Regions from separate parts of the Thioalkalivibrio sp. AKL9 genome, predicted to be linked through region 2. Evidence: predicted binding sites of a transcription regulator. Region 2 holds the regulator's gene; the other holds the start of a gene.
What was found. Region 2 encodes LexA, which represses DNA repair genes until DNA is damaged. Its sites were predicted from a motif close to TACTGTNNATATNNACAGTA; they were not measured.
Positions count from the first base shown of each region.

Region 1: the regulator LexA is predicted to act here: its motif matches at 3,446-3,465, upstream of D573_RS0103255 (error-prone DNA polymerase).

Region 1 is NZ_KB905104.1:222,803-238,230, reverse strand. Features, by position in the region: gene D573_RS0103260 (glycosyltransferase family 10 domain-containing protein) at 1-268, shown strand, start outside; gene D573_RS0103255 (error-prone DNA polymerase) at 286-3,444, opposite strand; gene D573_RS0103250 (phosphatidylserine/phosphatidylglycerophosphate/cardiolipin synthase family protein) at 3,627-4,895, shown strand; gene D573_RS0103245 (cyclin-dependent kinase inhibitor 3 family protein) at 4,929-5,474, shown strand; gene D573_RS0103240 (FAD-binding domain-containing protein) at 5,490-6,746, opposite strand; gene D573_RS0103235 (NAD(P)/FAD-dependent oxidoreductase) at 6,743-7,702, opposite strand; gene D573_RS0103230 (SDR family NAD(P)-dependent oxidoreductase) at 7,709-8,482, opposite strand; partial or broken gene D573_RS14935 (FAD-binding domain-containing protein) at 8,693-10,225, shown strand; gene D573_RS0103210 (bifunctional 2-polyprenyl-6-hydroxyphenol methylase/3-demethylubiquinol 3-O-methyltransferase UbiG) at 10,367-11,035, shown strand; gene ubiG (bifunctional 2-polyprenyl-6-hydroxyphenol methylase/3-demethylubiquinol 3-O-methyltransferase UbiG) at 10,982-11,740, opposite strand; gene D573_RS0103200 (DUF429 domain-containing protein) at 11,826-12,497, shown strand; gene D573_RS0103195 (LexA family transcriptional regulator) at 12,511-12,717, opposite strand; partial or broken gene D573_RS14075 (hypothetical protein) at 12,834-13,197, shown strand; gene D573_RS0103190 (type 1 glutamine amidotransferase domain-containing protein) at 13,259-13,774, shown strand; gene D573_RS0103185 (hypothetical protein) at 13,915-14,235, shown strand; gene D573_RS0103180 (phospholipase D-like domain-containing protein) at 14,529-15,428, opposite strand, start outside.
Region 2 is NZ_KB905110.1:97,647-113,074, reverse strand. Features, by position in the region: gene D573_RS0109145 (2-isopropylmalate synthase) at 1-1,650, opposite strand, end outside; gene D573_RS0109140 (Lrp/AsnC family transcriptional regulator) at 1,830-2,321, shown strand; gene lexA (transcriptional repressor LexA) at 2,676-3,293, shown strand; gene imuA (translesion DNA synthesis-associated protein ImuA) at 3,297-3,929, shown strand; gene D573_RS0109125 (DNA polymerase Y family protein) at 4,090-5,523, shown strand; gene rnk (nucleoside diphosphate kinase regulator) at 5,538-5,948, opposite strand; gene D573_RS0109115 (rhodanese-like domain-containing protein) at 6,413-6,760, opposite strand; gene D573_RS0109110 (thioredoxin family protein) at 6,810-7,478, opposite strand; gene D573_RS0109105 (glycine cleavage system protein H) at 7,489-7,941, opposite strand; gene D573_RS0109100 (hypothetical protein) at 7,941-8,339, opposite strand; gene D573_RS0109095 (hemerythrin domain-containing protein) at 8,395-9,021, shown strand; gene D573_RS0109090 (hemerythrin domain-containing protein) at 9,014-9,733, shown strand; gene D573_RS0109085 (nitrate/nitrite transporter) at 9,777-10,964, opposite strand; gene D573_RS0109080 (lipopolysaccharide assembly protein LapA domain-containing protein) at 11,007-11,222, opposite strand; gene D573_RS0109075 (endonuclease III domain-containing protein) at 11,302-11,943, opposite strand; gene rluB (23S rRNA pseudouridine(2605) synthase RluB) at 11,949-12,953, opposite strand; gene moaB (molybdenum cofactor biosynthesis protein B) at 13,013-13,549, shown strand; gene D573_RS0109060 (DUF488 domain-containing protein) at 13,566-13,997, opposite strand; gene D573_RS0109055 (N-acetylglutaminylglutamine amidotransferase) at 14,005-15,428, opposite strand, start outside.

The DNA of each region.
Region 1 (15,428 bases), on a different contig from region 2:
ACGCATTCGCCGCGCCATCCGCGACAACGAATACGAACAACGCCTGCCACACATCCTCGAGGCCCGGCGCCGGGTGCTGGAGGAGTACAACCAGTTTGCCGTGGTCTCGCGGATTATCGAGTCTGCACACGACGCCGAGCCGGCTGGTCCCACGGGGCAGTGGATCCATTCTCGTCGCGCCCTGCGGCGCCGCGATCCGCTGGCCGCTCTGGAAGGAGCCTGGGAGAAGGTCAGCCAGCGCATCGGCCACCTCGCCGGACGTACCTGAACTGGCCGCTTTGCGGTTCAGCCGAAGTCGCGGGAGTGGGTGGCGAGTTCGCCGAGCCAGGTGCTGCGATCGATCAGGCGCTGCACGATCAGGTGGCCGACGCCCTCGCTGTACTGCCACTCGCCGTGGGCCTCCAGCAGGCGGCCGTGCAGGACCTCGGCGCGAAAGCGCTCCACCCGATCCGGCCAGACGATCAGGTTGAGCGTACCGGTCTCGTCCTCCAGGGTCAGGAATACCGTACCGTTGGCCGAGCCGGGGCGCTGGCGGGTGATCACGAGGCCGGCGTAGCGGGCGCCACTGTGGCCGGGCTGTTCAAGTAGCCGGGCGGCGGTGGCCAGGCGGTGCTGTTCCAGGGACGGGCGCATCAGCGCCAGCGGGTGCGGGCCCAGGCTCAGGCCCTGGGTGGCGTAGTCCTGCACCAGGTCGTCCACGGCATCCGGGCGGGGTAATAACGGGGTCACGTCGGCCTCGCGCACGGTCTCGCCCGGCCCCTCGGCGAACAGCGGCAGGGGCTCCTCCACCGCCTCGGTCGCCCAGCGCGCCTGGTGGCGGTTGCCGGCCAGGCCCTTGAGCGCGTCGGCGCGGGCCAGGCGATTGGCCTGGGCGCGGGTGAGCCTGGCGCGGGCCACCAGATCCGGCACGTCCGCGAAGGCCCGCTCAACGCGGGCGGTGACCACGCGCTCGGCGACGTCGCGCGCCAGCCCGCCGACGCGGTTCAGGCCCAGGCGCAGGGCCAGCGCGTCGCCCCCGGCCAGCGGTTCCACCGTGCACTCCCAGTCGCTGTGGCGCACGTCCACCGGGCGGACTTCCACGCCGTGGCGGCGGGCGTCGGCGACGATCTGCGCCGGGGCGTAGAAGCCCATCGGCTGACTGTTCAGCAGGGCGCAGGCGAAGATCGCCGGTTCGTGGCACTTGAGCCAGGACGAGACATAGGTGATCAGCGCAAAGCTCGCCGAGTGCGACTCGGGGAAGCCGTATTCGCCAAAACCGAGGATCTGCTTGTACAGCTGCTCGGCGAATCTCTCCGGATAGCCGCGTTCGCGCATGCCGTCCATCAGGCGCTCGCGGTAGCGCGCGAGCTGGCCGGTGCGGCGCCAGGCGCCGATCGCGCGGCGCAGCCCGTCCGCCTCGCCGGCGGAGAAACCGGCCGCGACCATCGCCAGCTCGATCACCTGCTCCTGGAAGATCGGCACGCCCAGCGTGCGTCCGAGCACGCGCCTGACCTCTTCGTTCGGATAGCGCACCCGCTCCGGGTGGGCGCGGCGCTTGAGATAGGGGTGCACCATTTCGCCCTGGATCGGGCCGGGCCGCACGATGGCGATCTCGATCACCAGGTCGTAGAAGTTCGTGGGCTTCAGGCGCGGCAGCATGCTCATCTGCGCGCGCGACTCGATCTGGAATACGCCCAGGGTGTCGGCCTTCTGCAGCATGCGGTAGACCGCCGGATCCTCGGCGGGGATGTCGGCCAGGCCCCAGTTGCGGCCGCGGTGACGCGCCATCAGTTCCAGCGCGCGGCGCACGCAGGAGAGCATCCCCAGCGCCAGCACGTCGATCTTCAGCAGGCCCACCGCGTCGAGGTCGTCCTTGTCCCACTGGATTACCGAGCGCTCCGGCATCGCCGCGTTCTCGATGGGGACCAGCTCGTCCAGCCGGCCCTCGGCGATCACGAAGCCGCCGGTGTGCTGCGACAGGTGGCGCGGGAAGCCGAGCAGCTCGGCGGTCAGGGTCTGCCACTGGCGGGCCAGGGCGCCGTCCGGGTCCAGCCCGACCTCGCGCAGGCGCTCGGCGGGGATGCCGTCGTCCCACCAGGCGAGGTTGGCGGTCAGCGCATCCAGCCGTGCACGCGAGATGCCCAGCGCCCGGCCGACGTCGCGCAGGGCGCTGCGGCGGCGGTAGCGGATCACCGTGCAGGCCAGCGCGGCGCGCTCGCGGCCGTAGCGCCGGTAGATGTACTGGATCACCTCCTCGCGGCGTTCGTGCTCGAAGTCGACGTCGATGTCCGGCGGCTCGCCGCGCTCGGCGGAGATGAAGCGCTCGAACAGCATGCTGGAGCGCGAGGGATCGACCGCGGTGATGCCGAGTGCGTAACAAACCGCCGAGTTGGCGGCCGAGCCGCGCCCCTGGCACAGGATCCCGCGGCTGCGGGCAAAGCGCACGATGTCGTAGACGGTCAGGAAGTACGGCTCGTAGCCCAGCTCGCGGATGATGCCCAGTTCGCGTTCGATCTGTTCCTGCACGTTCGGCGGGATGCCGTCGGGCCAGCGTTTGAGCGCGCCCTTGAGGGTCTCCTCGCGCAGGTAGGCGGACGGGGTCAAGGTCGTCGGCAACGGGTCGGTGGGGTAGCGGTAGGTGACCGCGTCCAGCGAGAAGTCGCAGTCCCGCGCGATGGCTACACTGGCCTCAAGCCAGGCGGTGGGATACAGCGCGGCCAGCTCGGCCCGTGGGCGCAGGCAGCGTTCCCCATTGGGGAAGCGTTCATGCGCCACCTCCGCGACCGTCGAACGCAGGCGCAGGGCAGTAAGCACGTCCTGCAGGGCGCGCCGGCCGCGCCGGTGCATGTGCACGTCGCCGCAGGCGACGAGCGGGAGTCCAGTGGCGGTTCCCAGCGCCCGGGCGCGGGCCGTCAGGGTGGCATCTTCGGGGGTACGCAACTGGCTCACGGCCAGGTGGCCCTGACCTGGGGCGGCCCATCCGGACAGCCAGTGGGCCGCTTCGGCGAGCGATGCCCCTGGGCTGTCGGCCTCGACCCGCAGCAGGCTGTGCCAGCCGGTGCGGCTCTCGGCGGGCAGGGTATCCAGGTCGGCGCGCGTCAGGTGGTAGTGTCCCTTGTCCGCCGCGCCGCGGGCCCGAGTGATCAATCGACACAGGGCGGAATACCCCGTGGGATTGCGCACCAGAAGCGTCAGGGTGGGGCCATCGGCCAGCCGGAAGGTCGCCCCCAGGATCAGGTGTAACCCACATTCCTTTGCTGCCGAGTGTGCTCGTACTACACCCGCCAGCGAGGCGATATCGGTCAGCGCCAGCGCGCGATAGCCCAGTGCCTGCGCCTGCTCGACCAGTTCCTCCGGGTGCGAAGCCCCGCGCAGGAACGAGAAGTTGCTGAGCGTCGTCAGTTCGGCATAGGCCGGGGGGGCGCCGGCATGCTTGCGGGTGGGGGGATGGGCTGCGGATTCCATATACTGTCGATATATACAGTATATGGAATCCGTCCCACAATGACCGGGGGGATCGCCAACCCATTACGCTTCAACGCGGTGCCGGGATAACAGGCCACCTGACGAACCTTCGCCGGTTTTTGTAACCGGCTGTGTACACTGAGCCAAAATCCTCATGTATTCGCTGCGTGCCTGGAGACCCCATGCGCTACGTCCTGCTCCCGGTGGTGCTGATTGCCCTGATCTTTGCGCTGGGGAATGTGGTGCTGTTCAATGCGTTGCCGAAACCGGACCGGCTGAAAGAGCCGCTGGCGCTGGAGTACGGGACTTCGTCGGAGCAGTTCCGGCGGGACATGGGCCTGCTCCTGCAGCAGCCGATCATGAGCGGCAACCGCATTGACCTGTTACAGGACGGCGAGGCCATCTACGCGGCCAAGATCGAGGCGATCGAAAACGCCGAGCATTCGGTCACCTTCGGGGTGTACGAGTACTGGGGCGAGCAGGCGGCGATCTTCTCCGAGGCCCTGGCGCGTGCGGCGGAACGCGGGGTTCGGGTGCATGCCATGCTGGATTTCCTTGGTTCGCGCGATGCTGACCCGGAGATGTTCGAGCGCATGGAAGAGGCCGGGGTGGAGCTGGTGCGCTGGCGCGAGCCGTCCTGGTACCAGTTGTCGCGCTTCAATCACCGCACGCACCGCAAGCTATTGGTGGTGGACGGTCATACCGGCTTCATCGGGGGAGCCAATGTGGCCGATCCCTGGGTTGACGGTGACGACCGCGATGGCTATCGCGACAATCACTTCCGCATCCAGGGCCCGGTGGTCGGCAATCTGCAGGCGGTGTTCCTGGAGACCTGGCTGGACGCCACGGGGCGGATGCCCACCGGCGAGGCGTATTTCCCCGAGCTGTCCGAAATGGGGGATCGCGACGCCCAGATGGTTAACAGTGCCCCGCGCGAGGGGCGTCACCGGGTGCGCCTGATGTTTCTGCATGCCATCGCCGCGGCGGAAGAGCACATCACGATCGGTACGGCCTATTTCTATCCCGATCCGCGGTTCCTGGAGGTACTGGAGGAGGCGGCCGACCGGGGCGTCCGTATTCGCGTGCTGGTCCCGGGCGACAGCATGAACTTCGGTTTCTTCCGTCATGCATCGGTTAATCGCTGGCGGCCGATGCTCGAATCCGGGGTGGAACTGTACGAGTATCATCCACGCATGTACCACTCCAAGCTGATGGCGATCGACGACCGCTGGGCCAGTATCGGCTCCGCGAATCTGCACAACCGGTCGTTTCGGCTGAACGACGAGGCCAACCTGAACATCTGGGACGAAGGCTTCGCCCGCGAGATCCGCGAACTGATCGAGGTGGACAAGGCCGATGCGGAGCGCCTGACCATCGAGGACTGGGAGAACCGGCCGCTGCGGCGCCGCCTGGCGGGGTGGATCACGCACCTGATTGGTCCCTACCTTTGATTCATTACCACCATATTTCTGCAGGAAAGCACCGTGACACTGACGACCACCCATTCGGCAGACACGCTTGAAATCGGCACGATCCACCTGCTGGAGGGTGGCGCGATCGGTATGACCCGTTGCCCTGGCAAGCGTCGGGATCGCGAGGTCTGTGAGGCGCGGGATGTACAGGCGGATCTGGTGGCCCTGTCTGGCTGGGGCGCAACTGCGGTCGTGACCCTGAACCAGGAGGGTGAGCTGGAAAGCCTTGGCGTACGCGATCTGGGGAAGGCCGTGCAGGCTGCGGGCATGCGCTGGCTGCATTTGCCGATCGGTGACATGGCGGCCCCCGACCGACCCTGGGAAGAGGGCTGGAAGGACATCGGACCACGGGTCCACCAGTGGTTACAGGCCGGGGAGCGCGTGGTTTTCCACTGCGGAGGGGGGCAGGGCCGAGCCGGGACCATTGCCGCCCTGACCCTCATCGAACGCGGATTGGCGTCGGAAGACGCCATTCGAGAGGTGCGATTGGCCCGCCCCGGCGCGATCGAAAGCATCGATCAAGAGCGCTACCTGCTGAATCATCCGCGCCCGACCTGATCGGACTGCCTGGCGCTACAAGCCGTTGCGGGCGAGCAGTGCGGGGATCTTGCGCTTGAAGCGGAAGAACCCGTGGGTTGCATGGGGCCAAGCGAGATCGTCCCACGTCCGGCGCAGGGGGATGATCTCGATTCCGTCTTCCGCCAACTTGTGCGCAAGAGTATCGAGGGCGTTGGCCAAGGGCCCGACGGGCGCCTCGGGTGTGGCAATGGTGGTCACGCTGGCGGCGACGCACTGCACGCGGAGGGCATCAGCGTGTAGCCGCGGGAGCACGGATGCGGGCTTTTGCAGGGCCTCGCCCGCGTGCTGCACCGCGTCCTTGGCCAGTGCGTCGACCCAGGTGGCGGCCTTGGGACCAAACGGCCAGGGCATGTCGGGGTGACCACGCGGAGTGACGGCGACCGCGGCCACGTTGGTTCCTTTCGGCAGCAATTCATGGCCATTGAAGTCGTCTCCGTGAAGCAGGAGCAGCACGCGCCGGTCCCGCGGTAGAGTTCGCGGTGCGGGCAGCGCTCCGGGCGGAGGTGGGGCCTCGTCGCGGATCGCGGGTGCCTGGGGCGCCAGGCCGGTGGGGCGGAATCGGTTATCGGTAAAGCGCGCGATGTTGTCGGCACTGGCCTGGTAGGTCTTGCCCGGCGTTTGGATGCCGGCGATCCAACGCCAGCCTAGGGTGTTCGAGGCTGGGTCGGCATCAAGCAGGTGACGCATGAAGAAGTCCGCCCCAAGGGTCCATGGAAGCCTCAACGTGAAAATCCAGATGGAGGCGAACCACATGCGGGCGTGATTGTGCAGATAGCCGGTTTCGACCAGTTCGCGGGCCCAGTGATCGAACCCCTCCAGCCCGCTGCGTCCAGCCTCGGCGGCAGCGACCGCCTCGCGCAACCCGTTGTCCCTGGCGAGGCGCGCCTGTTCGATGTCGCGCTCGTCTAGGAATGACCGCCAGACCTGGGGGCGCATCTGCAGCCACCCCTTCCAGTAGGTGCGCCAGAAGACCTCCTGGACAAATTTCTCGGCCGCCTTGGGTGAATGGTGGGCGAGCACCTTTGCGATCACCTCGTGTTCGGTAATGGCCCGATGGCGGATGTAGGGCGAGAGCAGGGATACGTTGTCGCGTTCACCTGGACCGGGGTCGCGGTTTCGCTGAGCCGCGTAGTGACGACTCGCGAGGGGGCCGAAGTCCGAGAGCCGTTCCAGGGCGGCTGCCCGCGTCGTGGGGAAGAAGGCGGTGTGACCATCCGGCGCCTGGCCGGTGGACTTGAAGGGGCTGGTCACTGGGCGTGCCGGTCCGGCGCCGGAAGGGCTTGAAGGACCGTGTCGGCCAGTGCTTCGCCGCTGTCGAATGCAGCTTCTACCCGCGGCCCCAGGGCCCAGTCGCCGCAGGCGCCGAGCCGTTGCTCCGCGTCCCAGAGACAGGACTGGTCGGCGGCCTGTTCGACCCGTGCGTATAGCCATCTATGGACCTGATGCTGGAGGAGGCGGGCTGAGCCGAGCAGGGGCCGGAGGGCCGTCAGCAGCGGTTGCGCTAGCTGATCGGGGTCTTTCTGGATGTGCTCACGGGACCAGTCTGGGCCTGCGTGGGCCACGAGCGTCTCCGGTTTTGCGTTGCGGCCGGGTTTGGTGTTGTTGCGGGCTACCCAGGCGAGCGGTTGCCCGGAGAGTTCCTGCGATGGTCGGTCCATTGTGATCTGGCCTTCGAAAGCTGCCAACAGCGCAATGCAGGGTGCGTAGCGAACCCCGTCGAGCTCCGGAAAGCCCATTCCGGCGGTAACCGCCAGTTCGGCGGCCTGGGGTGCTGGAAGCGCAAGCAATACTGCGTCGAATGGTCCGTCCAAGTCGGCGTTCTCCGACGGCCTCTCAACTCGTAGATGCCAGCCATCGACTGACCGTAGAAGCGTCTCGACGCGGGAATTGAGCCGCACGTTTAGAGGGGTGGCCAGGGCGTCGGCCGGGGCTGTCATGCCAGGGCAGCCCACCAGCCGGCCGTCTCCCCAGGTCGCTACGACACCTTGCTGCTGCCAAGCCTGGACCTGTCGCGCAAAGCGTGCGCCGCGGGCCGTGAAAAACTGGGCACCGTGATCGAAAGTCAGGTGATTAGCGCGCCGGGTCGCCATGCGCCCGCCAAGGCCCCGGCTCTTCTCCAGCACAAGGCAGTCATGTCCGGCATCATGCAGGCGCCGGGCGGCAGTGAGCCCGGAGATACCGGCGCCAATGATCGCTATGCGTGCCAAACCCCGTTAGCCGCCCGTTTGCACCAGAGGTCGCACACGGGAGAAACCGCCATCCACTGACAGGATCTGTCCGGTTACCCATTCGGCTTCGTCGGACAAGAGCCATGCGGCGGCCCGTGCGAGATCCTCCGCCTGCCCGTAGCGTTGCAGCGGATACTGCGCCGTGATCTGTTGCTCGGCACGCGGTGACGCAAACAGGCGTTCGGTAGCTCCCGTCCGGGTCAGACCCGGGGCGATGCCGTTGATGCGGATGCCGTGACCGGCGTAGGTCGCGGCAGCGGCGGGGACCAGGCTGGCGATGGCGCCTTTGGCCATGGCGATTGCCTCGTGATTGGAGACCCCGATCTGAGCGACGACGGAGCTGAACAGGACGGCACTGCCGGAGGGTTCGTTGGCTTGTAGCCGGGCCTTCACCCAGGCTCGAAGGGTGTAGAAGGCGCTGTCCTGGTTGGCGGCAATGCAGGCGCGGTACTGCGCCTCCGTCGTGCGGTGCAAGGGCGCCAGAAGCGCGCTGCCCGCGCAGTGGGCGAGTTGCGTGGGGGACTCTCCGAGATGTTCGGAGGCCTGGGCCATAGCCCGATCCGCGCCTTCCGCGGTGCTGACATCCGCGACGATTGTGTATGCCTGGAGGCTCTCTGGCAGGTGGGCACACAGGGTTTCCAGTCCGTCGGCGTCTCGCGAGATCAGGGCGATCCGGTCCCATACGGGATCGAGTGCCTGCAACAGCGCTCCCGCCACGCCGCCGGTGGCGCCGGTCACCAGTAACGAACGTCCGCTCATCGGGCGTGGCTCCTGTCGGATGGTTCCTCGGGGCAAGACAAAGCGTTCGTCCTGTGTCGGACGAGCAAGTTCAATGTCGGGTTTCGTGCAGCCATTGGGCTGGGGCTCGAGCGAACCTGGCGGCATGCTGGGGAGTCTGCACTGGGAAAGATTGGGCCGGCGCCTTCGATGCAGGCCGGTTCAGGCCCCATGTTCCGGAGTCCGTACCGAATACCCGAGCCCGTCCACCTCGTATGGTTCAAGCGCGATCTGCGCGTCGATGATCACGCCCCGCTCCAGCACGCCGCACAAGCGGGGCCGATACTGCCGCTGTACATCGTGGAACCGGGTTACTGGGAGCTCTCGGACACCAGCCGGCGTCACTGGGATTTCGTCCGCGCAAGCCTACTGGAACTGGACCAGGCCGTGTCCGAACGGGGTCGACCTCTCGTCGTGCGCGAGGGCGATGCGGTGGATGTGCTCGAACAACTGCGCGAAGAGATCCCTGTGGTCTCGGTGTACAGCCACCAGGAAACCGGAAATCGCTGGACCGATGACCGTGATGGCGCGGTCGCGCACCTGCTTCGCTATCGCGGCATCCCATGGCGGGAGTATCGCCAGCATGGGCTAGTCCGAGGTCTGCGTAACCGCGATGGCTGGGTGTCCCAGTGGGAGGAATTGATGCGCGAGTCCGCGTTTGTGCCGCCCGGGGCCCTGGCCGCCGGACCCGCCGTGGCGGGTGGCGTGGAGCGCCTGCCGCGCTGCCCGAAGGGTGTGGTGGCAGATGCCGTGATCGAACTGCAGGAACCGGGCTCGGAGGCAGGACGCGGGGTTATGCGCGATTTGCTGCCGGAACGCGGGCAGCGTTAGGCCGGCGGTATCAGCAGCCCCGGCCGTGCCTGGACGGCAAGTTCCCGCCTGAGTCCGCATCTGGCCTATGGCACGGTTTCGTTACGCCGCGTGCTGCAGGCCTTGCGTGACCGCCAGATTCAGTTACGGGCACCAAGCGGCCAGGATCGCCGGCAGGCCGCGTGGTAAAAGTCGCTGTGCCAGTTCGAAGAACGGCTGCACTGGCACTGCCACTTCCTGCAGAAGCTGGAAGATGCCCCGGACATCGAATTCCACAACCTGCACCGTGCGTGTGATGGCCTGCGCGAAGACGCCTTTGACGAGCACCGAATTTGTCCCTGGAAGGATGGCCTCACAGGATACTCGCTGGTCGATGCGTGCATGCGCGCGATGGTCGTCGCGTTCGCCTCGTATCGCCTCTGGCTCCACTGGCGGCGACCGGCGCTGCATCTGGCTCGCATGTTCACGGACTACGAGCCGGGCATCCACTACAGCCAGATGCAGATGCAGTCAGGCACGACAGGCATCAACGCCCTGCGAATCTACAACCCCGTGAAGCAGTCACTGGAGCAGGAGCCGGAAGGCCAATTTATTCGTCAGTGGGTGCCTGAACTGGCAAGGGTGCCGGGCGACTGGATTCATCAGCCATGGAAGATGCCGGAAAGCCTGCAGCGCCAATCCAGTTGCAGCATCGGACACGATTATCCGGCGCCCTTGGTGGATCATAAAGAGGCTGCGAGGAGGGCACGTGAACGCTTCAAGGCGGTGCGGGGAAACGGTGCTTTCCGCCAGCAGAATGCTGGCATCCATCGGCGTCATGGCAGCCGGCGTCGACTCTCGGCGCGTATCCAGGGCCGGGCGGGGCAGGGGCGTGCGCGGGATCAACTGGATCTCTTTCCGGACCCGGATCCATGAGTGGCTTCCGGACCTGTCGATTTGGCGCTTCCGGGTGGTCCGATCATCGTGCCCCGTCATGCGGTAGGGTGGCGCATCGCGGTCGGCGCGCTTGCACGGCCCCGCCGCGACAACCCTCCCCTGTACCTGGCGAAACGTTCCATGCGAAGCGCAATCTATGATTTTCTGATTCTCCGGCTGACGGCGCGCTGGTACGCAGCCGCACTGGATCGGATGCCCGAGGGGGCCCGGGTGCTGGACGTTGGCATCGGCACGGGCGGGGCGTTGCTGGCGAATGCTGGGGACGTGAGGCGTAAGCGGTTGCGCCTGACCGGGATCGATATCGATGGCGACTATGTCCGGCGGGCTCGGCGGCGTCTGGCGGGATCGCCGCTTTTGGACAGCGTCGAGGTGTGGAAGGAATCCGTGTATGACCACGTGGCTGGGCCCTACGACGTGGTGTATTTCTCTGCGAGCTTCATGCTGCTGCCCGATCCGGAGCGGGCCCTGCGCCACTGCAAGGGTCTGCTGGCAACCGATGGCCGGTTCGTGTTCACGCAGACGATTCAACGGCGCACTGTGCGCTGGATGGAGACGCTGAAGCCCTTGCTACGGCGGATCACGACCATCGATTTTGGGCATGTGACCTACGAGGCCGATCTCCGCGCGCAGCTCGCCGCCGCGGATCTGGTGGTGGAGGAATGGAGCGTGCTGGCCACCCATGGGTCGCGCGCTTCCTGCCTCGTGGTGGCGTGTCCGGCGAGCGAAGACGCCGGATTAGGCAGGGGGCTTGCGCGCCAGGATCATGTAGTTAACGCTCATGGATCGTGACAACCACATCCGGCGGTTGAGCGGATTTACCTTGACCCCTGTCTGCGCCGCGGGTTCCAGGCCGTCCCGGGCGAGCAGCTCCCGTGTTTCCCGCGGCGTCACAAAGCGCTTCCATTGATGGGTGCCCCGGGGCAGGATGCGGAACAGGTACTCGGCGCCGACAATCGCCACCACGAATGAGACCGGACTCCGGTTGATGGTGGCCACAAAGGTGTGGCCGCCGGGGCGGAGCATGCGGTTGACGCTCCCCATGAACGCGGGCAGGTCCGCGACGTGTTCGACCACCTCCATGTTGAGGATCACGTCGAAGGTTTCCCCGCGTGCGGCGAGGGCCTCGGCGGTGTTGACCTCGTAGCGGACATCCAGGCCTTGTTCTTCGGCGTGATGCCGCGCCGCGGCGATGTTGCGGTCGACGACATCCACCCCGAGCACGTCCGCGCCCAGGCGGGCCATCGCCTCGCTCAACAGGCCGCCGCCGCAGCCGATGTCCAGCATGCGCAGGCCGGCCAGGGGGTGGTCGGCTTCCGGGTCCCGTCCGAGCGAGTGGCAGAGCTGATCCCGGATGTAGTCGGTGCGCAGGCGATTCAGCACGTGCAGGGGCCAGAGTCTGCCATCCGGTTGCCACCACATCTCGGCCAGGGCGCGGTAGCGCTCCACCTCGTTCGGATCGACGGTTCGGTCGCGTTCCACATCCGGAGAATTCATTGGCTGCGCGGCTCACCATGTATGTGAAGGTTACTTTCGGACCACGCGATCCCGTTTTTGATCGCACCCGGCCAGGATCGATGCGATGGTGGCCCTTCGTCAGAAGCGGGCCGAGGTAGATCGAATGGGGCAGACGATCATCGGGGTGGACCTGTCCGGTCCCGGGAGTGCCGCGCATACCTCCGTCGCCGTGTTCCGTGAACAGGGTGGGGCGCTCGATCTGTTGGAGCTGGTGGCGGGGGCCGATGACCAGGCGATCCTCGACCGTGTACCCGCGGGCGCGATTGTGGGGCTGGATGCGCCCTTGTCGTATTCGCCCATCGGAGGCAGCCGCACATCCGACCAGTCCCTGCGACGCGTGGCGGTCGAACACGGATTGCCGGCCGGAACCGTCATGGCACCTTCCGCACCGCGCATGGCCTACCTGACGCTGCGGGGCGTGGCGGTCAGCCGCCTGCTCCGCAGCGAGCGCCCGGACGCCCGGGTGGTGGAGGTACACCCCACCGTGGCGATGGTCCTGAGGGACGCCTCGGTGGCGACATTGAAGGCCATGAAGCATGATTCAGAGGCGCGCCGCGAGCTGCTGGTCTGGCTGGAGGGGCAGGGGCTCCACGGGGTGTGCGATCTCGATCAGGTCAGCGATCACTCGGTGGCCGCCTGTGCCGCGGCCGTGGCGGCCTGGTGGTGGAGCCAGGGCAGCCCCGCCTGGATCCACCCGGCCGAGCCGCCGCTGCATCCGTTCGACTTCGCCTGCTGACGGGCTGCTTCGATCAGAGGTGACGGCGCATCTGCCCGACCAGTACGGCCTGGATGCGGAGTCGGTCCGGGGCGACCAAGAGGGGCGCATAGGTCCGAGTCTCCGCGTGCAGCAGGACGACATTCGGGGTCTGCTCGATACGCTTGAGGGTGGCTTCTTCGCCATTGATCAGGACCACGAGGATCTCGCCGTTGCGGGCATGGTTGCGCGATTCGATCACCACCCAGTCGGGTTCTACCCCATTTCTGCGGACGGTTTGGAAAGGGCTGAAAACTTCAGATCCTGAATGGCGATGCGGCGCCGCATCCTTGGATTGTGGAACCGCTCAATGTAGCCAAACAGATCGTCGCGTACCACGAGTCGGGGCATGCCCTTCTGGCGTATTTGTTACCCAAGGCTGATGCTCTCGAAAAGGCGACCGTGATCCCGCGCGGGCACGCCCTTGCGGTAACGGCGCAGGTGCCCGAGGAGGAGCGCTACAATTTCGGCGAGTCCTACTTGCGCGACAAGATCGCGGTGATGTTCGGGCGGGCGTCTGGCCGAATCTCTGGTATTCAACGAGGCTCGCGCTCGGGAGACACTGGAAAAACACCGCGAAGCATTCGAAACCCTTGCCCAGGCCCTGGCGGAACAGGAAACCCTGGAGGTGGAAGCAATCCGCGAGATCCTGAAGGATCAGGCGATGGAAGGGCAGGCGTGACGCTCTTCCGCCGCGGGCTTGACTACACCCGTCATGAAAACCCCTGCATGGAGGAAGCACCATGAGCCTTGCCGACAAGCATGTCGCCATCCTCGCAGAAGATAATTACCAGGAGTTGGAGCTGCACTATCCACGGCTGCGCATGCTGGAAGCCGGGATGCGGGTTTCCGTTGTTGGCGCCGGCAAGCCGGAATACGCCAGCGCCAAGGGCTATACGGTGAAGGCGGACGTCAGTGCCGTCGGGGTCGATGCGAACGACCTTGATGCGCTGATCATCCCGGGCGGCATGGCACCCGACAAGATGCGGAGGCATCGGGCAATGGTCGATCTGGTGTGCGCCGTGCACCAGCGTGGCGGGCTGGTGGCCTGGATCTGTCACGGTGGCTGGATGGCCGTATCGGCCAACATACTGGCCGGGCGGCGGGTGACCTCGTTCCATTCGATCCGTGACGATATGGTCAACGCAGGTGCCGACTGGTTCGACGAGGAAGTCGTGCAGGATGGCAACCTGATCAGTAGCCGCACGCCGGATGACTTGCCTGCATTTTGTCGGGTGTTGCTCGAAAAACTGGGATGATTCCCCCGCACATACAGCAGAGGGCTTTAGTTTGAGCCAGCAGGCCCTAGTCCCGGACCAATGCTTCCGCTAACGGATGTATTGGGGCGTGTTCAGGGCGCAGCTTTATATGCTGCGGATCCTTGGTTCGCAGCGGACCCATGCAATTCACGAAGAACAAGGATACGGACGAGATGAGTGATCGCGAACAATACGTCGAGAAGATGAAAGCAAAAATTGACGAGTGGAACCACGACCTGGGAAAGCTGGAGGCGAAGGCCAAGCAGGCGGATGCGGATCTGCGCGCCAAGTACGAAGAGCAAATCCAGGAACTGCGTAAACGGCGCGACGAGGCCGAGGAACGGCTACGCCAGGTGCGCGAGGCGAGCGAGGATTCGTGGAAGGAGTTGCGGGAAGGAATGGAGTCCGCCTGGGATGACATGGCAAAGGCACTTCGGAACGCTTCGGATCGCTTCCGGTAAGAACGAGGCCTGGCGAAATGGAAACGGTCGCGCGAGCCGCGTCGCCGCCCCGGTCGCCTTTTCTTGCTCCCCGGCCCAGTGCCTGGCATTGCCAGAGGCATGGCCGCGAGTCCGTCCCGGGGGGTGGTGCGTCCCCGGTGGAGGGAGGTCGCTTCGGTGGGTTCAGCCCAGCGTGGTGTGGCCCGCGCCTGCTGGTTCGCGAATAACCGCCATACTCGTGGGCGACCGCCCTCGGCGTGGTGTTTCCGAGTGTGGAACGGGTCCGCACCGCAGTAAGCGGTGTCTGGTGCGGATCAGAAAGAAGACAGCCCGGTTGCCTCCATCATCCGGTAGCGCCAGTAGCGCAGCCGGGAGTCGTCGGCATATTCCTGGTAGGGGAGGCTGTGAACCCGGCCCGGCTCGTTGTGCCAGCGGGTATCGAAGAATTGGGCGGCATCGGCGATAACCGGAGTCCCGGCCTCGGCCTGAATCTGCACGTTGGTCTCCAGGTTGAAATTGTCCAGGTTGCGCCGGGTGAAGTTCGCGGAGCCCGCAAGCAGCGTGGCATCTCCATCGCGAGGACGATGCAGGAGCATCTTCGCGTGGCACTGCTCGCCCTGGGTGTTGCACCAGCGCACCGAGACGCCCCCGGCGTTCAGTTCCAGCGCCACTTGCCGGTTGGGTAGTCCCTGCTTTTTCCGGCCGAATGCATCACGGTTCGGATCGAGAAGCACCCGCAGGTCGACGCCGCGCTGCTGCGCGGCCAGAAGGGCCTTCACGATGGCCCGGTGCGAGAGGTAAAACATCCACAGGTCCAGCTGGTCCCCGGGATCCGAGGCGTCAATCATCTCCAGGGCGGCGTCGCGGATCCGTGACTCGGTCAGGACTCGGATCCCGACGGGCGAATCGACGGCTCCGTTCGCTTCCACGCGATCCGGAAGGGCCGTTCGGGTTCCATTCGAGAACTCTGCGACCGCGCGCTCGGTGTGCAGCAGGTCGATGGCCGCGGCGCCCCGGAAACGCACGGCGATGTTGTCGTGCCGGCTGCTGGCGTCATGCGGATTTCCCGAGGTCACCAGTCCGGTCCAGCCGTCCGGCCCATCCGTGACCAGCGTCTTGCGGTGGTTCGCCTTGAAGTTTAGAAGCGCAAGGTACGTGCGCAGGGTGACGGGTGTATCGCCCACCGGGTTCGGGAGCCAACCACCATGCGAACT
Region 2 (15,428 bases):
ACCCAGACGGCGGCCGGTAGCGTTCAGGACGGCCTGCAGCGTGGCGGCAGTGGTGTCCTCGCCCAGAGCGACGCCCACAGAGCGTTCGCCGTCGACGGTGAGATCCACGGCGGCCATGGCGCGGGCCTCGGTGCCGGACTCCATCGCGTGCTCGTCGAAGTGGGTGACCTTCACCTGCACGCCACGCTCGGCCTCCATGGCAGAGGTCAGCGCCGCAACCGCGCCGTGGCCCTCGCCCCGCAGGCGGGATTCACGCCCGGGCGGGCCCATGGTCGCATCCAGCCGCACCACGGGACCGTCCTTCTCGATCTCGTAACGCACCAGATCCCAGCCGGTAACCGGCGTCAGGTAATGCTTTTCGAACAGCTCGTGGATGCGCTTCGAGGAGACCTCGATCTGCGAGGTCTCGGCATCCTTCTGCACGATGCGGGCGAACTCGATCGCCAGCCAGCGCGGCAATTCGATGCCGTAGTCGCGCTCCAGCACATGCGTGACCCCACCCTTGCCGGACTGGCTGTTGATGCGCACGACTTCCTCGTAACGCCGGCCCAGATCGCTCGGGTCGATCGGCAGGTAGGGCACGTTCCAGTGGCCGCCCTTCTCCTTGTAATGCGCCAGGCCCTTGCGGATCGCGTCCTGGTGGCTGCCGGAGAAGGCGGTGTAGACCAGCTCGCCCGCCCACGGGTGGCGCGGGTTGATGGGCATGTCGGTGCACTCCTTGTACACGTCCATCAGCCGCTCCATGTCGGACAGGTCAATGGTCGGGTCAATGCCCTGCGAGTACAGGTTCATGCCGACGGTGACCAGATCCATGTTGCCGGTGCGCTCGCCATTGCCGAACAGCGTGCCTTCCAGGCGGTCGGCCCCGGCCAGCAGCCCCAGCTCGGCCGCGGCCACGCCGGTGCCCCGGTCGTTGTGCGTATGCAGCGACACGCAGAAATGCTCGCGGTACTGCACGTGGTCGCAGAACCACTCGACCTGGTCGGCAAAGACGTTCGGCGTGGCGGACTCGACCGTGGCCGGCAGGTTGATCACGACCTTCTGGCCCTGGTCCGGGCGCCAGATCGCATTCACCGCATCGACCACCTCGACCGCGAAGTCCAGTTCGGTGGTGGAGAAGCTCTCCGGCGAGTACTGGAAGATCCAGTCGGTCTGCGGGTACTTCGCCGCATGGTCACGCACCCAGCGCGCACCGTTTTCGGCAATGCCGCGCACGCCGTCGCGATCCATGCGGAAGACCTGCTCGCGCTGCGCCGGGTTGGTGGAGTTGTACACGTGCACCACCGCGCGCGGGGCGCCCTCCAGCGCCGCGAAGGTCTTCTGGATCAGGTCCTCGCGCGCCTGGGTCAGCACCTGGATGTACACGCCCTCGGGGATCCGGTCTTCATCGATCAGGCGGCGGGTAAAGTCGTAGTCGATCTGCGAGGCGGACGGGAAGCCGATCTCGATCTCGGTCAGACCGATTTCCACCAGCACCTCGAAGAAGCGCATCTTCTGCTCCACGCTCATCGGGTGCACCAGCGCCTGGTTGCCGTCGCGCAGGTCCACCGCGCAGAAACGAGGGGCGGCCGTGGTGCGCTGCGCCGGCCAGCGCCGATCGGACTTGTCGATCGGCGGGAACGGGGCGTACTTGGTGTGATCGAAGGCCATCGTGTTCATCTCCTGTAAGGGGCGCGGCCTCGCCGTGTGGTCGGGTGCCACGCTCCGGATTTCTATCTGTGCATTATCCTAACGCATTGTCCCCGGCATAACCTTGCGTTTTTCCCTAAGAACGCAATAGTTGCGCACTATCCTTGCGCAATAAAGCCACTGTAGAGCAATATTCAACCATGAAATCCGAACCACACCGACTCGACCGCTATGACCGCCGCATCCTCGAGATCCTGCAGGAGGATGCGAGCCTGTCCAATCAGGCCCTGGCCGATCGCGTGGGGCTCAGCCCCTCCCCCTGTCTGCGTCGGGTACGTGCGCTGGAACAGGCCGGCGTCCTGTTGAGCCGCGTAGCCCTGCTGGATCGGCGCAGCCTGGGGCTGGAGCTGACCGCCCTGATCCATATCGGCATGGACCGCCACACCCCGGAGCGCTTCGCCCACTTCGAGGAGACCGTGGCGAGCTACGCCGAGGTCCAGCACTGCTACCTGATCACCGGCCAGTCGGCGGACTACATGCTGCAGGTGGTCGTCCCCGACATGGATGCCTACCAGGAATTCCTGCTGCGCCGCATCACCCGACTGGAGGGCGTGGACAGCGTCCATTCCAGCTTCGTGCTGCGCCGCGTGGTCGACCGCACCGCCCTGCCACTGGACTACACCCCCACCTGAATACCACATCAAGACCCAGGGCGGATTGACCACGAAGGCACGAAGAAAGGCAAGGGCCGGCAGGATGTGATGAGCGAAGCGAAGCGCATCGTGTAGCCATCCCAAGGGTGGCGAGGTTCCCGGATCGATGCGTTTCGCTTCGCTCAACAGCATCCTACGCCCGGGCCGCAACACCTCCCTGGGTTTTCTCCGTAATCCTCTGTGGCGCAACCGCCCTTGACCTTCTTCGTGCGCTTCGTGGTGGAACAAACCGGCCGTCAGGAGCAAACACGCACTCCGGATGGATGCGCCGCTCTTGTCCTCGCGCCAGCGACCCCTGTACTGTATATATAGACAGCAACCGGAGGGTGCCCCGTGTCGCTCACTGCACGCCAGCAAGCCATCTTCGACTACATCGCCGAGACCATCGCCACCCAGGGCACGGCACCGACCCGCAGCGAGATCGCCCGGGCCTTCGGCTTCCGCTCGCCCTACGCGGCCGAGTGCCATCTGAAGGCCCTGGAGAAGAAAGGCACGATCGAACTGCTGGGCGGCACCTCCCGCGGCATACGCCTGCCGGGCGCCGCCCGTGGCGCACCGGCCGAACTCCCTCTGGTCGGGCGCGTCGCCGCCGGCTCGCCGATCCTTGCCACCGAGCATATCGAGCGCCACTATCGGGTCGACGACGCCCTGTTCCGCGGCCGCCCGGACTATCTCCTGCGCGTACACGGCGAGAGCATGCGCGACGCCGGCATCCTCGACGGCGACCTGCTGGCCGTGCGCCAGACCCCGGAGGCCCGGCCCGGCCAGATCGTGGTCGCCCGCATCGAGGACGAGGTCACCGTCAAGCGCTTCGCGCAGGACGGCCCGAAGGTGCGCCTGCTCCCGGAGAACCCCGACTTCGCCCCCATCGAGATCGACCTCGAGCGCCAGGAACTGGCCATCGAGGGGATCGGCGTGGGCGTACTGCGCGATCTCGAACCCCAGACCTAAGCCATGGGCGCGCTGGATACCCTGCTCGACCACCCGGCGCTCTGGCGCGGGCGCAGTGCTGCCCCGGCCACGGATGCCCCGGTCTGGCCCAGTGGCCATACGGAACTGGACCGGGCCCTGGGCGGCGGCTGGCCGCGCGGCCAGCTGATCGAACTGCTGGGGGCCCCGTTCGGCTGTGGCGAGACCCGGCTGCTGGTCCCCATGCTGGCCGCCTGCGGCCGCGACGGCTACTGGATCGCGGTGATCGCGCCCCCGGCCACGCCCTGGCTGCCGGGCTGGCAGACCCTCGGAATCCCGCCGGAGCGGGTCCTGCTGATCCACACCGAGCACGACCGCGACACCCTGTGGGCCGGCGAACAGTGCCTGCGCGATCCCGCCTTTGGCGTCCTGCTCGCCTGGCTGCGCGGCCCCGTGGAGACGGCCCTGCTACGCCGGTTGCGTCTGGCTGCCAGCGAGAGCCGGGCCTGCACGATCCTGTACCGGCCACCAAACGCCGCGGCACAGCCTTCGCCGGCCCACCAGCGCCTGCGCTGGCAGCCCGCGGCCTCCGGCCTGGAACTGCACTGCCTGAAGGGGGCCGGCCACTGGGCCCGCTCCGGCCACCCCCTGCAGGTTCCCGAACCACCGGAGGCCTGAGATGGGCCAGCCTGCCCGTCCCTCGCGTGCGGCCACACACCCGGAGCCGGTCCGACAACAACTGAGCCTGCTTCCGGCCGCAGCCCTGCCCGCCACCGCACCCCGGCCACCGGAGACGCACACCGCCACCCGCGCCGCCCGGCCGCGGCAGGAACACTGGATGGCAATCGACCTGCCGCACCTTGCGCTGGATGCGCTGGCCCGGACGGAGCCGGACCCCGGGCGGCTTCAGCGCCCCCTGCTGGTGGTGGAATCCGACCCTGCCCCCCGAGTGCACGCCGCCAACCGCGCCGCCCGCCAGGCGGGTGCCCGCCCCGGCATGGCGCTGGGGGATGCCCTGGCGGTGCTGGATACCCCGGAACTGGTCGAGCATGCCCCGGACACCCTGCAGGCCCAACTGGAGATGCTGGCCGGCGTACTGCTGCGGTTCTCCGATCACGTGCACCCGGAGCCGGAGGCACAGCGCATCCTGGTGGAGGTCGGGCGCAGCCGCCGCCTGTTCGGCGGCCTCGAGGCCCTGCGCCACCAGGCGCGGGACACGCTGACCGAACTGGGCTTCCATCCCCGTATTGGCCTGGCCCGCAGCCCCGCCGCCGCGCGCCTGCTGGCCCGCCTGCGCAACCCCGCGATCGCGGAAGACCCCGAGGCCCTGCGCCGCATCCTGTCCCTGGTTCCGCTGGAGGCCCTGCCGCTGGCCGCCGCGACCCGCGAGGGCCTGCGCGCCGTGGGCCTGCGCCAATTGGGCGATCTGCTGCGCCTGTCGCGCCCCGAACTGGCCCGACGCCACGGACCGGAGTTGCTGGACCTGCTGGACCGACTGCTGGCGCGGCGCGCGGAGACCCTGCCCCGCTTTGCGCCACCCCCGGTGCTGGATCTGTCCCTGCGCCTGGAGCACGAGATCCACGCCACGGCGACCCTGGCCTTCCCGCTCAAGCGGCTGCTGCGCCAGGCCGAGGCGCAGTTGCGCGGCCTGAACCGCAGCCTGCAGGGGATGACACTGGAACTGGCCCACCGCGAGGCGTGTACCCGCATCTCACTGGAGCGCGGGCAGCCGGGCATTCGCACCGACGAGTGGCTGCCCCTGTGGCAGACCCGACTGGATCGCGAGACCCTGCCGGCGGCGGTGATCGGCCTGCGCCTGCAGGCACCCCGCTTGCTGGACCCACCGGCCCGGGGCGACAGTCTGCTCGCCGCAGACCCGGCGAGCAGACCACCGGCCGATCAGCTACCCGCCGTGCTGGCTCGCCTGCGCGCCCGGCTGGGCGAGCAGGCCGTCGCCCGCCTGATCAACCGCCGCACACCGAGACCGGAGGATGCCCAGCGGCCGCGACACGATCTCGCCACCACTCCGGCCCCCACCGCTCCAACCCCGGGCCAACGGGCCTGCGGAACTGCCCTCTGGCTACAGGGCCCCGAGCCCGCCGCGCCCCCCGACCAGCCCCAATGGCTGGGACGACTGGAAGATGGCTGGTGGGATCACGGCCAGGACGCGCGCCGCGACTACGCTTGCAGCCGCGACCGTCAGGGCCGCCGGCTCTGGCTGTACCGCTGCCTGCGCAGCGGCCAGTGGTATCGCCAGGGTTACTGGGGCTGAGGGGGGACGCCGCCTCAGCGGTGGTATTCGCCCGCGCGCTCCGGCTGGTACTCGACCTCCTCGATGCGCACGTGCATCTGCCCCCCGCCCGGGCGCGGCCACTCGATCTCGTCGCCCTCGGACAGGCCCAGCAGCGCACTGCCCACCGGCGCCAGGATCGACAGCGTGCCGCCACTCTCGTCCACATCACGCGGGTACACCAGTGTCATCGAGAACTCGTCGCCGGACTCGATCACCCGGAACCGGACCTTCGAGTTCATCGTCACCACCGAACCCGGAACCTCGTGCGAATCCACGACATCCGCGCGATCCAGTTCGGACTCGAGATCGGCCTTGCCGGGGAAACTGCCATCCGGAAGGGACTCCAGCAGCTTGTCCAGGCGCTCCATGTCCGTGGTGGAGACAATGATCTTCGGCTTGTTCACTTTCTTACTCCAGAATGCAGAACGCGCCTCCGGGGAGACGCGCCAGGCAAATAATATTCAGGGAATTTCCGGAAACCGGGAAACTTACTCGGGAGACTAGCCAAGACCCGGCAAAAAAGCCATAGCGCCCATCACAGTGCTCGTAAGCGGGAGCCGCACATAGGGAGACGCTGATTAATTCGCACGTCCGCGCTCGATCGATTTTTCTCGCTGACAAGGCGCGGTGAGCGAAGTGTAGCCGAGCTACATAAGCAAGCCGCAACGCGGTCAGCGGGCCCATTTTCGTCAACAACGGGCGGCCGAGCCCTCAAGGGGTTGGCGCCCCATTTTCCCCGATCCTGCGTTGCGGCGTTTGACCGTAGAGTGACTACGGCGCTGCGCACCGCGCCTTGTCTCGGAAAAAACGGGGCACCAACGCGGACGTGCGAATTAATCAGCGTCTCCCTAGCCTTTGCCTTGCGCCCTCACCGAGGCCAGGTCTCCCGCCACGCCGCGTAGCCCCCGCGCAGCACATGCGCATTGATACCCATCGTGCGCAGGCTGTCGGCCACGAGCTGGGACCGGCCGCGACCGCCACAGAACACCACGACGGGCTGGTCCGCATCCGCCATATGAGACTCGATACCGGCCTCTAGCTTGGGCCGCGGGATGTTGATCGCGCCCTCGATCGTCCCCGCGGCCGCCTCCTCGGGCTGGCGCACATCCACCAGCAGAAACGGTTTCTCTTCCTCGAGCCAGCGCGCCACCTCCCCTGGTTCCAGATGCGGCAGGCTTTGTTCCAGCTCGCGAATACGCTTCTCGAAAAGACTCACAGGAGGACTCCGTTGGCTGCGTGAACCGCAAGTTTAGCGCGCGCCCGGGTCACAACGACGGACGTACCAGCAGCGGGACCACCCGAAGGGTGAACAGGACCAGCCCGACCAGCGCCGCCACCGCACCCACCGCCGTCAACATCGCAACGCCCAGGATCCAGCCGAGCCCCATGCCCAGCACGGCCAGATGCACCAGGACCTGCGGCGTCCAGGCCCACAGCCAGCCACTGGCGATCGGGTGGCCGGTAAAGCGCGGCAGCATGTGCTCGCCAAGCCCCATGATCAGCAACAGAAGAAAACCCAGGGTAAAGCCATGCAGCGCGGCCGGACGCGCCGCACCCTCGAGGAAGAACCCGCCCAGTGGCAACGCGGCACCCGCGATCAGCAGCCAGATCATCGCGCCCAGCACCGAGGCCCGGCTGGAGGCCGACAACCCCAGCCCGACATGGCGCGCGGCCTTCTGTGTGCGTTCCGGGGCCTCCGCCACCAGTGCGGTCGCGGCGGTGCGATCCAGCAGCCCGATGTGCTTGAGCTCGCCATCCACCACCACGGCCGGGATCGACCGGATGCGCAGCCGGGTCGCCAGTTCGCGCCCTTCGGGCTGGCCCATGTCGACCACCGCGAAGTCGATCTGTTTGTTTTCCGCAACCTCGCGCCAGATGCGCTCGGCATCGTGGCAGGAGGCGCACCACTCGGACACCAGCAGTTCCACTTTCATGATCCCGCCCTTAGTCCGCGCAGCGCATGCAGTGGATGTCGTAGCGATCGACCCATTGTTTCAGACCGGCAATCGCCTCGGCCCCGGTATGTAGCCGCTCCAGCGCCGCTTCCGGATCGTCCGGGCGCATCACCACGACCCAGGCAGCGGTATAGGGGGCCACGTTCACCAGCCCCGGATCGGCCTCCACGGCCGGATTGATGCGCTCAATGGTGCCGTCGAACGGCGTAGGGATGCCCCCCGCCCACTTGCCGGACTCCAGCCGCGCCACCGGCTTGCCCGCGGCGCGGTGCGAACCCGGCTTGCGAAAGCGGAAGTACTGCACCCGCCCCGCCATGGTCTGGGCGGGATCGGTAATCCCGAGGGTAAAGGTGCCGTCGTCCTCCGGACGGACCCAGACATAATCCAGGTCATAGAACAGGTCGTCCGGCAACTCGCAGCCGTTGTATTCCGTATGACTCATTACGCCCCCTTCGGACCGTAGTGACGCACGGTGAGTGCAATGTTCAGTGCGAACAGGATCATCGCCCCCCAGGCCATCGCCCCGCCGACCGCGACGGTCGGGTTATGAAAGACCAGCCAGCCCGCGATCATCACCAGGAGCCCGAGATTCGCCAGCAGGAACTGCACATGGCCCAGGCGCTCGGAGAACAGCGAACGTCCGGAAAAGCGCGGCAACACATGCAGACCCACGCCATAGATCATCATGGTCACGAACCCCAGCAGCATCAGGTGGCCATGGATGCGCGGCACATTGCCGGGGATCAGGCCGGGATGGGCCAGCCAGAGGATGCCGAGCAGCCCGCCCAGCAGGGCATAGGCGAGGGCCGCGAGGATGAACATCCGGTTCCGAGGGTGCATCAAAAGCTCCAGGCCAGGTTTCGCACAGCATACTTTAAGCTATATTCAATTTACATTGATCGAGATCAAGACGGGGCGCGAGCGCTTCGGCGAAAGTCGCCTGCTTGTTGACCACTCTGCGAAGGTCCGATACCCCATGCACGCGCAACTCCACGAAAGTGTTCCCGGATTCCAGCAGCCCATCGAGTTGCTGCGGGCGTGCCATCGCCGAATCCTCAACTCTCTGGACATCCTCGAGCGCCTGCCCGCCCATTTGGCCGACAAAGGCGCCGACGAAGAGGCCCGAGGCGCCGCGCAACGGGTCCTGAACTACTTTCACGAGGCAGCGCCCAACCACCACGCGGACGAGGACCAGGACCTGTTCCCCGTGCTGCGCCAGCACTGTGGCCACCCCGAGAGTCATCCACAACTGTGCGAATGGCTGGACCGCCTGACCGCCGAACATGACGAGATCGAGGCCGGCTGGGATCGACTGGAGCCGGCCCTGCAACGCATCGCCGCGGGCCAGCCGGCGGACCTCGACGGGGCCGACGCCTGGATACGCCAATACCGCATCCACCTCGATCTGGAAGAGCGCGCCGTACTCCCCTTTGCCGAGCACCTGCTAGGCCCGGAAGACCGCCGCGCCATCGGTGCCGCCATGGCCGCACGCCGGGGTATCGCGAGCGCAGACCGTGGCTGATTTCGTACTCGACCTCCGCGGCCTGGCCGAGCATGCCCACACCCGCGCGTACTACACCCTGCGCGAACTGCGCAGCGGTCAGGTCTTCGAGGTCTGGCTGGATCAGGAACCGAAGATGCTGATGGACGCGGTCAGCCTGCAGCTGCGTCAGGCCATCCACTGGCGGGTGCTCGAAGACGGCCCGCCCTTGTGGAAGCTCGCGGTACAACGCCGCGAGGACGTCGCCCCGGTGGACCTGGTCGACCTGCTGGAACGCGATCACCTGCGCATCGACCGCCTGTTCGCCAGCGCCCTGCACAAGGTCAACGCCGGCGACCTCGAAGGCGCAGCGCCGGATTTCCACGCCTATGTCGACGGCCTGCGGCGCCACGTGAAGGTGGAAAACGACCTGATCGTCCCCCTGCTGGACCTGCCCCGCAGCCCGAACGGCCAGGATCCCACCTCGATCATGCTGCGCGAGCACGACGAGATCCTGGAACAGACCGCGATGCTGGAACACGAATTCAGCGAAGGCGCGGACGAGGCCTGGGCCGTGGCCCCGTTCTTCGCCCTGATCTCCGGCGCGCTGGCCAAGCACGAAGGCCGCGAGGAACAGAACCTGTTCCCGCACTGGAGCCGCGCCCTGCGCGAACAGCCCGATGCCGCCGCCGAGCTGCTCCAGCGCGCACAGACCCTGCTGACGGCACCCGACCCGGCACCCCACAGCAACTGAGCGCCCCGCATGGCTGCGCGGCCGCCGCAGCCCGGCACTCGTGTCAATCCACGGCTTCCCGGGCGCGATGCGGCGCCGACAGGCGCGCCAGCGCCCAAAGCCCCAGCAACGGGCCGGGCAGCAACAGCCACAGGACCCAAACCCCGCCATCCGCCCATAACCAGCCGGTCAGCCAGATGCCCGGCAGGGTCAGCGCAAAGCCGATCGCATTCATCACGCTCAACGCGGAACCCACGGCATCCTCCGGCGCGCTGTCCGCGGCCAGCGCGGAGAACTGGGGCGAGTCCGCGATCACCGTGAGCCCCCACAGCGCCAGGAGGCCGAACAGCAACCAGGGCGACTGCCCCGCAAGCAGCGGGTACAGCAGACAGGCCAGGCCCGAGGTTGCCAGTGCCACCCGCGCCACACGCAGGCTTCCCAGGCCCCGACTCAGGCGCCCACCCCAGACACAGCCCGCCAGACCCAGCGCGATCACGCCAAAGGCCAGCCACGGAATCAGGGCCGCATCGGCCTCCATCCGTGCGAGCTCACGGGCGACCAGCAGAGGCACCAGCGTCCAGAACGCATACAGTTCCCAGCAGTGCCCGAAGTAGCCCCCGGCCACGGCGCGAAAATCCCGCCGTGCCAGGGCATGGAAGCCCTTCCCGAGCCCCGGCGTGCGCCCCGGTGGCGGCAGATGCGGGCCATCGCCCAGACGCAGGATCATCAGCGCGGCCAGCAGGGCCAGGCCCGAGGCCAGAAGCACGGGCACCGCCCACGGGAAATCGAGCGTGGCGCCACGCAGCAGATGCGGGAGCGCGGTCCCCAGGGTCAGCATTCCGAGCAGCCAGGACAGCGCCCAGCCCTTGTACTGCGGGGTCCAGCCGATCACCAGCTTCATGCCCAGCGGATAGACCCCGGCCAGTGCCAGCCCGACCAGAAAGCGCGTCAGCAGGGCCAGCTCCCAGACGCCGGCGAGCAGGATGAAGATGGCGTTGAGTCCGGCCCCGAAAAGCGCCGAAATGGCGAACACACGACTGGCGCGAAAGCGGTCCGCCAGCCCCGTGGCGGCGACCGCCAGGGTCCCGGTGATGAAACCGAGCTGGGTGGCCATCGTGAGCCAGCCGATCTCGGCGGGCGACCACCCCAGTGCCTGCTGCAGCGACAGCCCGACCCCGTTGACCGAAAACCACAGCGACGTCCCGAATAGCTGCGCCACCACGATCACCGCCAGCGGATGGCGGCGGATCATGTCAGCCATCGAGGGATGCCGCCCCGAAGGACACCACGCGGCTCAACGACTGGCGCCGCGTATCCAGCGCTTCAGCAACGCGACCAGGGCACCCCCGGAGACCAGGCCCAGCAGGTAGATTCCGACAATCAGCAGCGCCAGTGGCAGGGTTACGTACAGGGTGAGGAAGTTGAGCGTTACGAGACGCAGGTTCTGGATCGCAAAGATCGCAACCACCGCGACGAACACGATAATCAACAGGGTGTACAGGTAACGCATGGGACCTCCCTGGTCAGTCGGACATGCCTCTCAGGTTCCGGCGCCCCGCCGCGGGCGTCAAGCGGCCGGGCGGTGGGTTTCAGGCCTCGGCGTGGGTGCAGTGCCGCCGCACCGGACAGGCATCACAGCGCGGCCGCGGCCGGCAGCGCTCCTTGCCATGTTCCACGATCAGCGCATGCAGGTCGTTCAGCGCCGCCACATCCGGCCCCAGAGCCACCTCGACGTGCTCGCGCAGCGCATCGTACGGAGCCCGTGCCTGCGGCAGGTCCAGACGTTCGAACAACCGGCGGGTATAGGCATCCACCACGAACACCGGGCGCCCGAAGGCGTACAGCACGATATCGTCGGCGGTCTCCGGTCCGACACCCTTGACCCCCAGCAGCGCCGCGCGCAGCGCGTCGGTGTCCAGCGCCGCCAGACCCTCAATCCCGCCGGACGCCTCCAGGAAGGCCAGCAGGTGGCGCAGGCGATCCGCCTTCACGTTGAAATAGCCACTGGGACGAATGTGTTCGGCCAACTCTTCCCGGCTCAGGGCCATCAAGCCCTCCGGCGACAGCGCGTCGATACCGCGCAAGTTGGCCAGCGCCTTCTCGACGTTGGTCCAGCTGGTGTTCTGCGTCAGCACCGCGCCAACCATCACCTCGAACGCCGTCTCCGCCGGCCACCACTGCAGGTCGCCGTACTCCGCGCGCAGGGCATCCAGAAGCTCGGGGATCCGCACAGGAGCTACCGCTGACGGCTACCGCCCGGTTTACCACCGCCGCCCGAGCGGCCGCCGGGTCGACCTCCCGCAGGCTTCGCGCCCCGGGAGCCGCCGCGACCCGCGGGGGACGAAGACTTGCCCGGCTTCTTCGGCGGCGACGAACTCCAGCCGTCCTCGCGCGCCGCCCGGCTGGTGCGGGCCTTGCCCGCCGGCGCCGCCTTGCCGGGGCGTTGATCCCGCGGTTTGCCGCGCGGATCGCGTCGCGGGCCGCCGCGACCGCGCGTGCGCACGGAGTCGGGCACGGGCAGGTCCGACGCCTCGTACAACCCGGCCACCTCGCGGGTCTCCAGATCCCGCACCGCACCGGTCTTCAGCCCGTGCCCGAGGACCACCGGCCCGTAGCGCACCCGGATCAGGCGGCTGACCGTGACCCCGACCGCATCCCACAGGCGGCGCACCAGCCGGTTGCGGCCTTCGCTGACCACCACATGAAACCAGTGATTGGCGCCTTCCCCACCCTGCTCTTCCAGACTGTCGAAACGGGCCGCGCCATCCTCCAGTTCCACGCCTTCGCGCAGCATGTCCTGGGTCGCCGGCGGCACCTCGCCCAGCACGCGCACCGCGTACTCGCGTTCCAGGGCCATGCTCGGGTGCATCAGCCGGTTGGCCAGTTCGCCATCGGTGGTGAACAGCAGCAGGCCCGAGGTATTCAGGTCCAGCCGTCCCACGGCCACCCAGCGCTGCCCCTTCAACCGCGGCAGGCTGGCAAACACCGGCCGCCGCCCCTCGGGGTCCGAGCGGCTGCAGATCTCGCCCACCGGCTTGTGATACACGATCCACCGATGCGGATGCTCCGGGCGCCGCACGATGCGCCCGCGCACGCGGATCACGTCGTGCTCGTCGACCTGGTCGCCCAGCTTCACGGTGCGGTTGTTCACCTGCACCTCGCCGCGCTCGATCCAGCCCTCGATCTCGCGCCGCGAACCCAGCCCGCGCGCCGCCAGGACCTTCTGTACCCGCTCCGACATTCCCGGAACTCCAGCAACTCATTAAGATGGACGCCACGATACACCAACAGGACGTTGCCATGACCGATTCCGCGCCGGAAACCACGCCCGTCAAGACACCGCTGAACATCGCTGTGCTCACCGTCTCCGACAGCCGCGAACTCGCGGAGGACCGTTCCGGCGACGCCCTGGTGGAACGCCTTGAAAGCGCCGGTCACCGGCTGGCCGAGCGCAAGATCGTGAAGGACGACATCTATGCCATCCGCGCCGAACTCTCGCGCTGGATCGCCGATCCCGATATCGACGCGGTGCTGACCACCGGCGGCACCGGCATTACCGGCCGCGACGGCACCCCCGAGGCCGCCTCGGTGCTGCTGGACAAGACCATCGAGGGCTTCGGCGAGCTGTTCCGCATGCTCTCGTATGAGGAGATCGGCACCTCCAGCCTGCAGTCGCGCGCCCTCTCCGGCGTCGCGAACGGGACCTACCTCTTCGTGCTGCCCGGCTCCACCGGCGCCTGCCGCACCGCCTGGGACCGCATCATCCGCGCCCAGCTCGACGACCGCACCATGCCCTGCAACCTCACCATGCTGATGCCGCGCCTGAAGGAATCCTGAGGGAGACGCGGCGCGGTCAATCCGGATCCGATCCTGGCTCGTCGGGTGCGAAGCATACCGGCGAGGCCCACTCGCCATTCGCCGCCTCTTCGGCCCATTCGGCCTCGAGGAGATCGCGCAGGACCGCAGCATGGCTGTGCTCCACGTCCCGGGTCGCCGTTAGCAGGGTCAGGCGGCCACGCCGGGCATACCCCAGCAACCGGGCCCATGCCTCCTCGGGGGCTGCTCCCAGTTCCGCCCGGTACCGGCGACGAAACTCGGGCCAGCGCTCCACGTCGTGGCCGAACCAGCGGCGCAGATCCGCGGACGGGGCAAGGGACTTTTCCCAGGCATCCAGCGCGAGCGCCGATTTCTTCATGCCGCGCGGCCACAGGCGGTCGACCAGCACACGGGCCCCATCCCCGGGATCGACCGGGTCGTAGACGCGCCGGATCCGCACCCGTTCCATACGGCGATTACCGGTCCACGTGGGTCTGCAACCAGTACTCCAGCAGGGCGGCGTGCCAGAGCTTGGAGCCCTGGATACGGGTGAAGTACTCATCCGGGGCGTCCAGCAGCTTGTCGATGTAGGCCGGCTGGTAGAGGCCGCGCTCGCGGGCGGCGCGCGAGGTGAGGATGTCACGCATGAACTCGAGGAAGTCGCCTCGAACGTACTTCAGCGCCGGCACCGGGAAGTAGCCCTTGGGCCGGTCCAGCACCGCGTCCGGCAGCCGGCCGCGGGCGATGCGGCGCAGGACGTCCTTGCCGCCATCGCCCAGCTTCAGGTGGGGCGGCATCGCGGCGGCGGTCTCGACCAGCTCGTGATCGAGGAACGGCACCCGCGCCTCCAGGCCGAACGCCATGGTCATGTTGTCCACGCGTTTGACCGGATCGTCCACGATCAGCGTGGTCGCATCCAGCGCCAGCACCGCGTCGATGAAGGAATCCGCGCGGTCGGTCTCGAGCTCGGAGAACTGTTCGCGCAGCCAGTCGCCGGTCACGTCGTTCGCCGGCGGATGGCGCAGCATCTCGGCCATCTCCGGGTGGTCGCGGTCGAAGTAGTGGCGACGGAAGCGCTCCACCCAGTCGCCGTGGCGATCCTCGGCCATTTGCGGATACCAGAAGTAGCCGCCGAAGACCTCGTCGGCGCCCTGACCGGACTGCACCACCTTCACGTGCTGCGAGACCTGCTCGGACAGCAGATAGAAGGCGACCGCATCCTGGCCAAACATCGGCTCGGCCATGGCACCCACCGCCTCCGGCAACCGGGCCAGCACCTGATCGTTGGGGATCAGCGTCGCCTGGTGGTCGGTGGCGTAGCGTTCGGCGACCGGATCGGAGTATTCGAACTCGGAGCCCTTCTCCTCCGGCTGGTCCTCAAAGCCGACCGTAAAGGTGCGCAGGTCCTGCGCGCCCTCCTCCATCGCCAGCGCGACCAGCAGCGAGGAGTCCAGCCCGCCGGAGAGCAGCACGCCCACCGGGACGTCGGCCACCTCCAGCCGCTTGCGCACGGCCTGGCGCAGGGAATGCTCGATACGTTCCTGCCACTCCGCGTCCGATACCGGCTCGGCGGGGCGGTGCGCATGCAGCGTCCAGTAGCGCTGCAACCGCTCCTGGCCACGCGAGTCGATGCTCAGATAGTGCCCCGGCTCCAGCTTGCGGATACCGCGCAGCACGGTGCGCGGCGCGGGTACCACCGCGTGCAGCGAGAACAGCATGTGCAGGGCCTCTGCATCCAGCTCGGTGTCCACGTCGCCGGCCGCCAGCAGCGCCTGGGTGTTCGAGGCAAAGCGGATGCCGTCACCGACGCGGGCCAGGTACAGCGGCTTGATGCCCATGCGGTCGCGTGCCAGCAGCAGGCGCTGGGCGTTGCCATCGAACAGTGCGAACGCGAACATCC